4 regions of the Kluyvera sp. 1366 genome follow, and region 1 is predicted to be linked to each of the others. Evidence: predicted binding sites of a transcription regulator. Region 1 holds the regulator's gene; each other region holds the start of a gene.
The links. The regulator Fur, encoded in region 1, represses iron uptake genes when iron is present. The targets are predictions, from matches to a motif close to ATAATAATGAGAACNACTATCAA.

Region 1 (3,161 bases):
CGATGCGGTGTTACGCGCCGTTCGGCGTTTTTTTAACCTGTAAAAGCAAAAGCTTGCCGCTTGCGCTTTAGGGTTGGCGTCAGGGAAGGCGCTGGAGTATGATGTCGCGCTAAAAATTTGCCACGGATATTTTTTCGCCGTGGTCGGGCCGATAATGTTTTAATCGCGCAGCGCCTTTCCGCCGTTCGCGCCCACTCAGTTTTACAAACCATGGCAAAAGAACAGACAGACCGCACTACGCTTGATCTCTTCGCAGACGAGCGGCGTCCTGGTCGCCCGAAAACCAGCCCGCTGACGCGTGATGAACAGTTACGCATCAACAAACGCAATCAGCTCAAGCGCGATAAAGTGCGTGGGCTGCGTCGTGTTGAGCTGAAGATGTCGAGCGAGGCGGTTGACGCCCTCAGCACGCTAGCCGATCAGCAAAACATCAGTCGCAGCGAATTGATTGAACAAATGCTGCTGGCACAGCTCAAACTGTCGTAACGCGCGAAGACCGCACGCTGGAACACAAAGTCACGGTTTTATACGTTCCGCACTTTTTACCGGTCTGCTATTATTCGCATAACTGTGCAGTCAACTGACTTACTTTCACAATCAGGATTTAAGAGGTTACCTAACCCATGGCAATCGTAGGCATTTTCTTCGGCAGCGATACCGGCAACACTGAAAACATTGCAAAGATGATCCAGAAACAACTGGGTAAAGATGTCGCCGAAGTGCATGACATTGCTAAGAGCACCAAAGAAGATCTCGAAGCGTTCGACATCCTGCTGCTGGGTATCCCAACCTGGTATTACGGCGAAGCGCAGTGTGACTGGGACGATTTCTTCCCGACGCTGGAAGAGATTGATTTCAATGGTAAGCTGGTAGCGCTGTTTGGTTGTGGCGATCAGGAAGATTACGCCGAGTACTTCTGTGATGCGATGGGCACTATCCGTGACATCATTGAGCCGAATGGTGCGGTGATCGTCGGTCACTGGCCAACCGAAGGCTATCACTTCGAAGCCTCTAAAGGCCTGGCCGATGACAAAAACTTCCTTGGTTTGGCCATTGACGAAGACCGTCAGCCGGAATTGACCAACGAACGCGTTGAGAAGTGGGTGAAGCAGATCTTTGATGAGCTGCAGCTGAAAGAGATTATTGAAGCTTAATTCCCTGCTCTGCCCGATGTGCGCACTGCCTCACATCGGGTAACGGAATTTCCTATAAAAATAATAGCTACGGTTTTTTAACTTTTCCCCGCAAATCTGTAGAATACCCGCAATGGTCATCCGCTTATTCCTCTGGCAGTAGAATGAGGCTGAGTGAAATGGAATCCAAAACCCAAGCGTCTTGAAGACGTTAGTGACGATATCCTTACAAACTTTGGTGATTAAGGACGTTGCCTTGGTTTTCATTTCACTGCTTGAGTTCTATAATGAGACGCAAATGAGAATGCGCGTTGACCTAAACATTCAAGGCCCCTGCGCCGCAAGTGACTAGCAAAGTAACAGGACAATATCCGCATGACTGACAACAACTCCGCATTGAAGAAGGCTGGCCTGAAAGTCACGCTACCCAGACTGAAAATTCTGGAAGTGCTTCAGGGACCCGGCCCAGAGTCCCATCACGTCAGTGCGGAAGATTTGTATAAGCGCCTGATTGATATGGGCGAAGAGATTGGTCTGGCAACGGTGTATCGCGTTCTTAACCAGTTTGACGACGCGGGCATCGTAACCCGTCACAACTTTGAAGGCGGCAAATCTGTCTTCGAACTGACTCAGCAGCATCACCACGATCACTTGATCTGCCTGGATTGTGGCAAAGTTATAGAATTCAGCGATGAATCAATCGAAACGCGTCAGCGTGAAATTGCCACTCGCCACGGCATTAAGCTCAGCAACCACAGCCTGTACCTGTACGGTCATTGTGCTTTGGGAGACTGCCGCGAAGACGATACGCTCCACGATAAGTAATTGAGTGTGCTATGCAGTATAAAAAAAACCGGCGCTTGAGCCGGTTTTTTTATGCCTGTAATCAGGCGACAAGCGTTTCCTGCAGGTAGCGCCAGCGCGGAATGGCGGTGCTGCAATCCAATACCGCCAGTGAAATGCGGCTCTGATTGATGCCGTTCATCATCTGTAATTCACGATACTGAATCGTCACTTCCTCGCTTTGCTGCGAGATGATGGCGTGCTCACTGGTGGCAATGCGCATGCCTTCACGCTGCCCCTGTAACTGGCGAAACAGCACTTCCATTTCATTGAGGTCCAATCGTTTGCCTTGCGGCGTGACCATTTTGAACTCGGGATGAAAGTGCGATAAAAACAGATCAATGCTGTCGTCACTGCCTTCCGCCTGATTGAAAATACGTTCAATAAGCTGATGTAAAACCACCACGCTATGCCTGGCTTCCTGGGCGAGAGTTGTCATTTTTTTTCCTTAGATAAGCCGCAGAGCACCGTCTGAGAGCGCATAGCCTACCTGAAAAAAAGTTTTTCACACTGCCAAATGGGTTAATTTTTCTAAAGTCAGAATAGTCGCAAATAGGGAATTAAAGGCGAATTGAGGCGTGCAGCATAAAAGGTCGTATCTGGCCAAATTGAGATAATAAAAAAGGGCGATTGCTCGCCCTTTCATGATCTTATCGTGCTCGCGACTAAAACTATTAATCGCCGATTTTTGCCCAGGTATCACGCAAACCTACGGTGCGGTTAAACACCAGCCTGGAGGGCTGTGAATAGACGCTATCAGCACAGAAATAGCCTTCACGTTCGAACTGGTACGGTGCCATCGAATCGGCAGCACGTAAACCAGGCTCAACGAAGCCCTGTTTGATTTCCAGTGAGTTTGGGTTGATGGTGGTGAGGAAATCCTCAGCCGCGCCCGGATTTGGCACACTGAACAGACGATCGTACAGGCGGAATTCCGCTGGCAGCGCGTGGATTGCAGAAACCCAATGGATAACACCTTTCACTTTACGGCCATCGGCCGGATCTTTGCTCAGCGTATCAACGTCGCAAGTACAATAGATGCAGGTAATATTGCCTTCAGCATCCTTCGCCACACGTTCGGCACGGATCACGTAAGCATTACGCAGACGCACTTCTTTACCCAGCACCAAACGCTTATACTGCTTGTTGGCTTCTTCACGGAAGTCAGCGCGATCGATCCACACT
Region 2 (3,161 bases), on a different contig from region 1:
CAACAAGCCGCTCAGCCAGTTAAACAGCTGGAAGCGGCCATTGTTTAAGCCGGAAATCCCGGCCATGGTCGGCAGTAAGGTGCGCACAAAGGCCAGGAAGCGGCCAACCAGCAGCGCCATCAAACCGTGGCGGTTAAACATATTCCACGCGCGCTGATGATATTGCGCGGGCAGATGCAGCAACCAGCTTTTCACCAGTTTGGTGTTGCCGAGCCAGCGTCCTTGCAGATAGCTGAGCCAGCAGCCAAGGCTGGCCGCCGTGGTCAGAATCACAATGGTCGGCACGAAATCCATCACACCTTTGGCGACCATCGCGCCCGCCAGTAACAGCAGGCTATCGCCCGGCAGGAATGACGCGGGCAGCAAACCGTTTTCCAGAAACAGCGTTAAAAACATCACGCCGTAGACAATCCAAACCACATCCGGATTGCCGAGCGCGGCAAAATCCTGATGCCAAAGCGCCTGGACAATCTCATGTAAAACACCCATCAGCTATTCCATCGAGTCACAAGGAGTCTAATTTTAACCTTCTGTGGCATCGCATACGTTGATCTCTCATCGCCGCCACAGCGTGGTTTATCTTCTGTTTAACTTCTTAAACGTGCAAAACCGGCTTTAAGGTCAGCCAGCAAGTCATCGACATGTTCGAGGCCGATATGCAGACGCACTAAAGTGCCGTCAAAATCCACGCCGCCCGCCGGACGAATCGCCGCCAGCTCTTCAGGCTGGTTCGCCAGAATCAGGGATTCATAGCCGCCCCACGAATACGCCATGCTGAAATGGTGGAAGTGATCGAGGTAATTTGCCAGCTGCTCACGGCTCAGTTTTTCATGCAGGATGAACGAGAACAAACCGCTGCTGCCGCTGAAATCGCGCTGCCAGAATGCGTGGCCTTTACACTGCGCCAGCGCCGGATGATTAACGCGCGCCACTTCCGGCTGCGTGGCCAGCCATTCCGCCACCTGCAATCCGCTCTCTTCGTGCTGACGCAGACGTGTGCCCAACGTACGAATGCCGCGGCTCGCCATATAAGCGGTATCAGCATCGACCATCTGGCCCATCAGATAGGAGTTCTCGCGCAGCTGCGGCCAGCAACGCTCATTTGCTACCGCCGTGCCAATCATCGCGTCGCTGTGACCAATGATGTATTTGGTGCCGGCCTGAATCGAAATATCGATGCCATGCTCCAGCGCGTTAAACAACACGCCCGCCGCCCAGGTGTTATCGATCATGATGATCGCCTCCGGCGCTTTGGCGCGCACGGCGGCAACAATCGCGGGAATATCCTGCACTTCCATGGTGATCGACGCCGGTGATTCCAGGAACACCACGCGCGTATTCGGCTGCACCAGTTCGCCAATTTCGCTGCCGATGCAGTGATCGAAATAGGTGGTGGTGACGTTCAGCTTACTGAGAATTTTCGAGCAGAAATCCTGCGTCGGTTCGTAGACCGCGCCGCTCACCAAAATATGGTCGCTGGCTTCGACAAAGGACAAAATGGCATTAGAGACCGCCGCCGCACCGCACGGATAGAGCGCGCAACCTGCGCCGCCTTCCAGCTCGGTCATGGCGTCTTGCAGCGAGAAATGGGTGAGGGTGCCGCGACGACCATAAAACAGCTCGCCTGACGCGCGGCCAGCGGTAGCACGTTTCTTGTCGGCGACCGTGTCAAAAACCAGGGATGAAGCGCGTTGAATTACGCTGTTAACTGAGCCTTGCGTGTAACGTTTACTGCGTCCCGCGCTGACAAGCGTGGTGTCTATTTTTTTCGTTGCCATCACTGCCTTTCCTGACATTTCCCACAAAACATTCACGTTACCACGAATCAGTGTAGCGGGTTGAGCCTGATTGCGGATTATCAGAGTGAGGCCAGTATTGCGCATAACATCCGCTAACTTGTGGAAATCGCGGGCATCTTTGCTTTGTAAATAGTAATGAGAACCACTATCACTTCGGTGGTGTTTTTTGCTATGATCCGCGCTTCAATCGTGAACTGTGCAACAGAAGTTGGAGATGCAGCGTGGTAGCCAGTGATTTGATGCAAACGGATCTTTCCGTTTGGGGCATGTATCAGCATGCCGATATCGTGGTAAAGATTGTGATGATTGGCCTGTTACTGGCTTCGGTTGTCACCTGGGCAATTTTCTTCGGTAAGTTTGCTGAGCTGAGCGGGGCAAAACGTCGCCTGAAACGCGAGCAGCAAGCGCTGGGCGAAGCCCGCTCATTAAACGATGCTTACCGTGCTGCTGAAAACTTCAAAAGTAACAGCCACAGCGCTGTGCTGCTTAACGACGCGCAGAATGAGCTGGAGCTCTCCGCTGGTACTGAAGATCTGGATGGCATCAAAGAGCGCACCAGCTTCCGTCTCGAACGCCGCGTGGCTGCATTTAGCCGTCATGCCGGTCGCGGTAATGGATTCCTCGCCACCATCGGTTCCGTTGCGCCGTTTATCGGTCTGTTCGGTACCGTTTGGGGCATCATGAACAGCTTCATCGGCATCGCGAAAACGCAAACCACTAACCTCGCAGTCGTCGCGCCGGGCATCGCCGAAGCGCTGCTGGCTACCGCGATTGGTCTGGTGGCGGCAATTCCCGCCGTGGTTATCTACAACGTCTTCGCGCGTATGATTGCCAGCTACAAAGCGTCGCTGGGCGATGTCGCCGCGCAGGTGATGTTGCTGCAGAGCCGCGATCTGGATCTCGGCAACGTGGATACCGCGAAAGAAGCCAACCGTCCAGCGGCGGCACAGAAATTGCGCGTAGGATAAGTATTATGGCGATGCGTTTAAACGATGACTCGGTCGGCGATGGCGAAATGCACGAAATCAACGTGACGCCGTTTATCGACGTCATGTTAGTTCTGCTGATCATCTTTATGGTCGCCGCGCCATTAGCTACCGTCGATGTGCGCGTTAACCTGCCAGCATCGACCAGCGCGCCGCAGCCGCGTCCGGAAAAACCGGTTTATCTCTCCATCAAGGAAGATAAGCAGATCTTCATCGGAAACGATGCGGTCACCAAAGAGACGCTGGTGAATGCGCTGACGGCACAAACCGAAGGCAAGAAAGACACCACCATCTTCTTCCAGGCGGATAAATCGGTGGATTACGCCACCCTAATGGAAGTGATGGATCAGCTGCGTGAAGCCGGTTATCTGAAGAT
Region 3 (3,161 bases), on a different contig from region 1:
TGATTGGCTTTTTACCCGCCGCTTCACAGGCTTTGCTGGCGTCTTCAAGACGCGTAACCTGGGTGGTACCGGAACCGGCGCCCACTTCTTTACCACAGACATCGGCCAGTTCTTTGAATGGCGCGATGTTGGCATCTTTGCGCGAGATAATGCCGAGGCGGCTGGCATCGTAGTAACCCACGAAGTCGATGATTTTGGCACGCGCTGGCGTGGCGTTGATGTTGGAGAGCGCCACATCGTAACGACCGGTTTTCAGGCCTGGAATGATGTTGTCGAAACCGCCGGTGTCCCGCCACTGAACCTGGATTCCCAGACGCTCGCCCACGGCATTCATGATATCGATTTCACGGCCGGCCAGCGTTTTGTTGTCTTCTTTATAGAAGGTGGTTGGCGGCGTGTTGGGGTTGGTTCCGGCAACAATGTAGCCACGTTTCACCACATCCGCAGGCAGCAGGCTTTTCAGCGCAGGATCGGCCTGCACGTGGATTGAGCTGTCAGTTGGGACGTTTTCATCGGCGGCGAACGCGGTGTGTGCACTCAGCGCGAGCGCAAGAAGAGTCATGCCTTTGGCGAATTTCACTGGAACCTTTCTCCTGATTTATAAAAAGTTTCCCCACAGGGAAAAGGCGTTGAGGTAGCGATGGTTTTGTCTCCTGACTCACCTCGTGCGAACGGCGTGCGGTGAGTGGAATTGTCATCCTCATATACCCTAAATAATTCCAGCTGCAACAAGGCGGCAAGTGTGTGAATCCCCGGGAGCTTACTTAAGTAAGTGACTGGGGTGAACACGCGGAGCCAACGCAGTTGCGGCTGAAATTATGACGGGTATTTACGTCCCGATTAGCATTCTCTGGAAGATAGATAACAATCACAAATGCGAAAAAAACATATCTATTGCCGAAATATGGCAATAGCCGCTAGCACGGTTGCAAGGCGGGATTTCCGCCCGAGATTTGGCACGTAACACTCAGCAGAATTCAGAATATGCTAGTGAATCAATAGCCTGCTTATCCAGTATTCATCGACACATTTCTTCTTACTCATAACGGTTTCTTCTAAGCAAATGAGAAATTCCCCTCTCCGCAACTCATACCCCGCAACCGAACAACCTTTGTAAAGGTTTGTATTGTCAGGCATGTTGCCGTCTCACTGAATAGACAATGAGAACCGTTATCATTATCATGCGCATTTACTTACAATTGTTAACGTTACAGGGAGAAAACTTAAGTGAATGTAACCATGCGTGGCAAAAAGCGTCCAATTGCGCTTTTTTTAGCGGGAATGCTAACGTCGCCTGCCTTTGCAGCTGAAACCACCGAAAAGCTGGCTGACGATGAATCAATGATCGTCACCGCCGAGCAGGAGCTGAAACAGCAACCGGGCGTGTCCACCATCACCGCTGAAGACATCAAAAAAAATCCCCCTGTTAACGATCTCTCCGACATCATTCGCAAAATGCCCGGCGTAAACCTTACCGGTAACGGCGCCAGCGGCAGCCGCGGCAATAACCGGCAAATCGATATCCGTGGCATGGGCCCGGAAAACACCCTGGTGATGATCGATGGCGTGCCGGTTTCCTCTCGTAACTCGGTGCGCTACAGCTGGCGCGGCGAGCGTGATTCACGCGGCGATACCAACTGGGTGCCAGTTGAAATGGTTGAGCGCATTGAAGTGATTCGAGGCCCGGCCGCTGCTCGATACGGTTCTGGCGCGGCGGGCGGCGTGGTGAACATCATTACCAAGCGTCCCACCAACGACTGGCACGGCTCGCTGTCGCTCTATACCAGCCAGCCGGAAAATAGCAAAGAAGGCGATACCCGACGCGCTAACTTCAATCTCAGCGGCCCGCTGGCCGGTGATGCGTTGACCATGCGCCTGTACGGCAACATCAACCGCACCGATGCCGATGCGTTCGATATCAACACCGCAGAAAACGGTTCATACGCGGCGGGCCGTGAAGGCGTGCGCAACAAAGACATCAATACCGTGCTGTCGTGGAAAATCACGCCGCTGCAAATCATCGACTTCTCCTGGGGCTACAGCCGTCAGGGCAATATTTATGCCGGTGACACGCAGAACAGTAACAGCAACGCCAGCACCGACGGTTTAGTGGAGTCGCTGTACGGTGATGAAACTAACCGCATGTATCGCCAGAGCTACGGCATCGCGCACAACGGTATCAGGGATTGGGGAACCTCGAAGCTCAATTTCAACTACGAGAAAACCAATAACACCCGCCTGCAGGAAGGCACTGCCGGGCGTACTGAAGGAATGATCAACAGCGATACGTACGCCACCAGCCGCCTGGAAAGCTATCGCGCGGGCGGAGAGATCAACTTCCCGCTGCAGCTGCTGGTCGATCAAACCGTGACGCTGGGCGCGGAGTGGAACCGCGACGAGCTGAACGATCCAGCATCAATGCTTGCGGCCAGCGCGAGCGGCGTGAATTTGCCAGGCAGTTCTGGCGATCCATCGCAGCGCAGCAGTAAGAACAGCGCCACCATCAGTTCACTGTTCTTTGAAGACAACATTGCCGCCACCGATAGCACCGAAGTGATTCCGGGCCTGCGCTTTGATTATCACGATCAGTTTGGCGCCAACTGGAGCCCAAGCCTGAACCTCTCACAAGGTCTGGGCGACTATTTCACCCTGAAGGCCGGTATCGCACGGGTGTTTAAAGCGCCAAACCTGTATCAATCAACGCCGGGTTATCTGCTCTCCACGCGCGGCAACGGCTGCCCGATTGGGCTCAGCCAATGTTATCTGCTGGGGAACAACGATCTTGATGCAGAAACCAGCGTCAACAAAGAGATTGGACTGGAGTTCAGCAACCAGGGCTACGTTGCGGGCATCACCTGGTTCCGCAATGACTACAAGAACAAGATTGTGTCCGGCACCGAGCCGGTTTATTCCAGCACTCGCCCGGTTTACAACGTGCTGCGCTGGGAAAACGGCGGCAAAGCGATTGTGGAAGGACTGGAAGGAAATCTGACTATTCCTTTGATCGCCGATACGCTGGAATGGCGCTCCAACGCCACCTACATGTTCCGCTCCGAGAGCAAGAAAACCGGCAATCCGCTGTCGGTGATCCCGGAATTCACCATCAACTCGCAGCTGGAGTGGCAGGCGACGCAGGATCTCAGCGCCAACATCAACTGGAC
Region 4 (3,161 bases), on a different contig from region 1:
AATCGCATCGCCGGTCACGTTCTGCGCGGTCCACAAGCCGTTGATGCGGCCTAACAGATGATCTGGCGTTAATGCCTGAATCATCGCGTACTGCACCAGGCTGTTGATGGCGCTGAAGTAACCGAAAGCGACTAAACAGGCTAACGCCAGCGGCAGGTTCGGCATCTGGCTAAACAAACCCAACGCGACAAACGCTGCAATCGCACTGCCGAGCACCAGCTGTCCGGGACGCGCGGCGTGTTTCAGTTTACCGCTGGTGAACGCGCCGATAGCTGCGCCGAGCGGCACGGCGGCATACATCAGGCCAAGCTGGTCAGCGCTCACTGACCAATGCGGCGCAAGCGACGGATAGAGCACGCGCACCGCGCTGGCCAGCGTGACTAATGCGCCAATCAGCGCCACCATGCCGACAATCGGGCTGGCGAAAAGAAACTGCACGCCAGCGGCGAGGGATTTCAGCGGATGTTCACGCGGTTGTGGCGGCGGCGGCAAAGTGGGCAATTTCAGCAGCGTTAACACGGTAAGTAAGGTGCCAAAGGCAGCGAGTGCGTAGTTCCACGTCACGCCGCCGTGAGCAATCACCAGACCAGCAATCGCGGGCGATAAAATGGAGCCGAAGCGCACCGTCAACATGGTGATAGCGCCCGCCTGCATAATGTTTTCCCTACCGACCAGCGCGGGCGTCGCCGCCAGCAGCGCGGTGACGCCAATCGCGCCGAAAAAACCATCCCAGAAACCCAGCAGATAAACCGCGATCAGAGAGGGTTCTGGCAGCGCGGCGTTAATCGCCAGCGCGATAAAACCTAAGCCGCAGGTGGATCGGGCAAACAAAATCAGCTTTTTGCGTTCATGGCGATCCGCCAAAACGCCGCCGGTGAGCAGGCCGATAAACATGCCGGCAGCGGCCAGCGTCACCGCCAAGCCCACCAGCAGCGGTGAATGGGTCATGTGCTGAATCTGCACCGGCACCGCCACAGCGAGCATGCCGAGCGCGACAATCGAGATAAAACGCGCGATAAACACCGCGCGAAAAGCCGGGTGAGTTTTCAGCAGCGAGAGATCGATAAAGTGGGAAGATTTGTTCATGTGTTCGCCTTATTGCACCAATTTTCCTCATCGTCCGCGAGGCGAGTCATGGTAACATAGCTGAACGCGAGTAATAACGATAACCATTATCAAGTTACATCGCGCATGCAACGACGTTGAACAGTGAAGGTTTAGAACGCTATGCGCCAGATTCGTGCATTAGCAGGCTCAGGGATTCTGCTCTTGCTCCTCATCGCGCTCAGCTTAATGCTGGGGGCAAAATCAATACCGCTTCCCGATGTTTATCATTCGCTTACCACCTCCTGTCACAGCGCGGAGTGCGTCATTGTGCGTGACGCGCGCCTGCCGCGTACGCTGGCCGGTTTGCTGGCGGGCGTGGCGCTCGGCCTCGCTGGTGCGTTGATGCAGAGCCTGACGCGCAATCCGCTGGCCGATCCCGGCATTCTTGGCGTCAACGCCGGAGCAGGTTTCGCGGTGGTAATTGGCATTGCGCTGTTCGGTGCTGACTCGCCGGTGGATTGGCTCGGCTTCGCCTTTGGCGGCGCGCTGCTGGCGTCCGTGCTGGTGGCGATGACCGGCGCGATTGGCGGCGGGCGTGTCAATCCGGTGCGTCTGACGCTGGCCGGCGTGGCGCTGGGCGCGGTGCTGGAAGGATTAACCTCTGGCCTGTCGCTGCTCAATCCCGACATCTACGATCATCTGCGCTTCTGGCACAGCGGCTCGCTGGATATTCGCAATTTCACCACGCTGCGCACGCTGTTCCCGGCGGTGCTGATCGGCAGCGTGGTGGCCATTGCGCTATCGCAGGCGCTGAACAGTTTGAGTATGGGTGGCGACATGGCGACCGCGCTCGGCACGCGGGTGGCGCGCACCCAACTGCTTGGCCTGTTGGCGATTGCGCTGCTGTGCGGCGCAGCCACCGCGGCGGTGGGCCCGATTGCCTTTGTCGGTTTAATGACGCCGCACTTTGCCCGCTGGCTGGTGGGCAACGATCACCGCTGGATGCTGCCTGCGACCGCGCTGATCACGCCGATTCTGCTGCTCGCCGCCGATATCCTTGGCCGCCTGCTGGTGGCGGGCGAGCTGCGGGTTTCCATCGTCACGGCGATGCTCGGTGCGCCGATGCTGATTGCGCTGGTGCGCCGTAAATTGGGCCGGGGTGCACTATGACGCGTCGTGTCGGGTTACATACGCTTTGGCTGCTGTGCGCCTGCGCTCTGCTGGCTTATATGGCGATGACGCGCGGTGCATTGCAGATCAGCAGTGATCAAATCTGGCAAATTCTGCTCGGGCAGGGCGCCAGCAACGTCAAACTGATCGTGCTGGAATGGCGCTTGCCGCGCGTGCTAATGGCGCTGCTGATTGGTGCGGCGTTAGGCATCAGCGGCGCAATTTTCCAGTCGCTGCTGCGTAATCCGCTCGGCAGCCCGGACATTCTCGGTTTCAACACCGGCGCTTACAGCGGCGTGCTGGTGGCGCTGGTGCTGTTTAATCAAAGCGTCACGGCGATGACCGGCGCAGCGTTGATTGGCGGCATCGCCACGGCGGCGCTGGTCTATCTGTTTGCCTGGCGCAACGGCGTAGAGACCTTCCGGCTGATTATCGTCGGCATCAGCGTGCGCGCGCTGCTGATGGCGTTGAATTCCTGGCTGATTATCAGCGCCTCGCTGGAGTCGGCGCTGAGTGCGGGCTTGTGGAGCGCCGGATCGCTCAACGGCATTACCTGGGCAAAAACGCCGCCGGTGATTGCGGTACTGCTGCTGGCGTTACTGTTGATGGCGCTGCTGGCGCGGCGGATGCGTTTGCTAGAGATGGGCGACGATACCGCCTGCGCGCTTGGCGTGCCGGTGGAGCGCAGCCGCATGTGGCTGATGCTGATTGGCGTGGTGCTCACGGCGGCGTCAACCGCGCTGGTCGGGCCGATTTCGTTTGTCGCGCTGCTGGCGCCGCAGATTGCCCGTCGTCTTGGCGGCGGCGTTAAAGGTGCCTTGCCGCTGGCGGCGCTGTGCGGCGCGCTATTGCTGATTGCCGCAGACTTCGCCGCACAGCATCTGTTCCTGCCATATCAATTACCGGTTGGCGTGATAACCGTCATTCTCGGTGGACTTTATCTG

Region 2: a site for Fur is predicted at 1,929-1,951, ahead of exbB (tol-pal system-associated acyl-CoA thioesterase). Genes of this name have one in related genera too.
Region 3: a site for Fur is predicted at 1,161-1,183, ahead of ACVLVH_RS02660 (TonB-dependent siderophore receptor). Genes of this name have one in related genera too.
Region 4: a site for Fur is predicted at 1,157-1,179, ahead of fepD (Fe(3+)-siderophore ABC transporter permease). Genes of this name have one in related genera too.

What each region holds. Positions count from the first base shown of each region.
Region 1 covers NZ_JBTRDW010000004.1:193,635-196,795, forward strand. The annotation lists gene ybfF (esterase) at 1-43, shown strand, start outside; gene ybfE (LexA regulated protein) at 211-486, shown strand; gene fldA (flavodoxin FldA) at 624-1,154, shown strand; gene fur (ferric iron uptake transcriptional regulator) at 1,509-1,958, shown strand; gene ACVLVH_RS10225 (hypothetical protein) at 2,020-2,415, opposite strand; gene glnS (glutamine--tRNA ligase) at 2,651-3,161, opposite strand, start outside.
Region 2 covers NZ_JBTRDW010000007.1:236,446-239,606, forward strand. The annotation lists gene ACVLVH_RS17445 (DedA family protein) at 1-489, opposite strand, end outside; gene metC (cystathionine beta-lyase) at 588-1,778, opposite strand; gene exbB (tol-pal system-associated acyl-CoA thioesterase) at 2,039-2,767, shown strand; gene exbD (TonB system transport protein ExbD) at 2,773-3,161, shown strand, end outside.
Region 3 covers NZ_JBTRDW010000001.1:562,598-565,758, forward strand. The annotation lists gene ACVLVH_RS02655 (ABC transporter substrate-binding protein) at 1-580, opposite strand, end outside; gene ACVLVH_RS02660 (TonB-dependent siderophore receptor) at 1,240-3,161, shown strand, end outside.
Region 4 covers NZ_JBTRDW010000005.1:368,955-372,115, reverse strand. The annotation lists gene entS (enterobactin transporter EntS) at 1-1,086, opposite strand, end outside; gene fepD (Fe(3+)-siderophore ABC transporter permease) at 1,228-2,217, shown strand; gene fepG (iron-enterobactin ABC transporter permease) at 2,214-3,161, shown strand, end outside.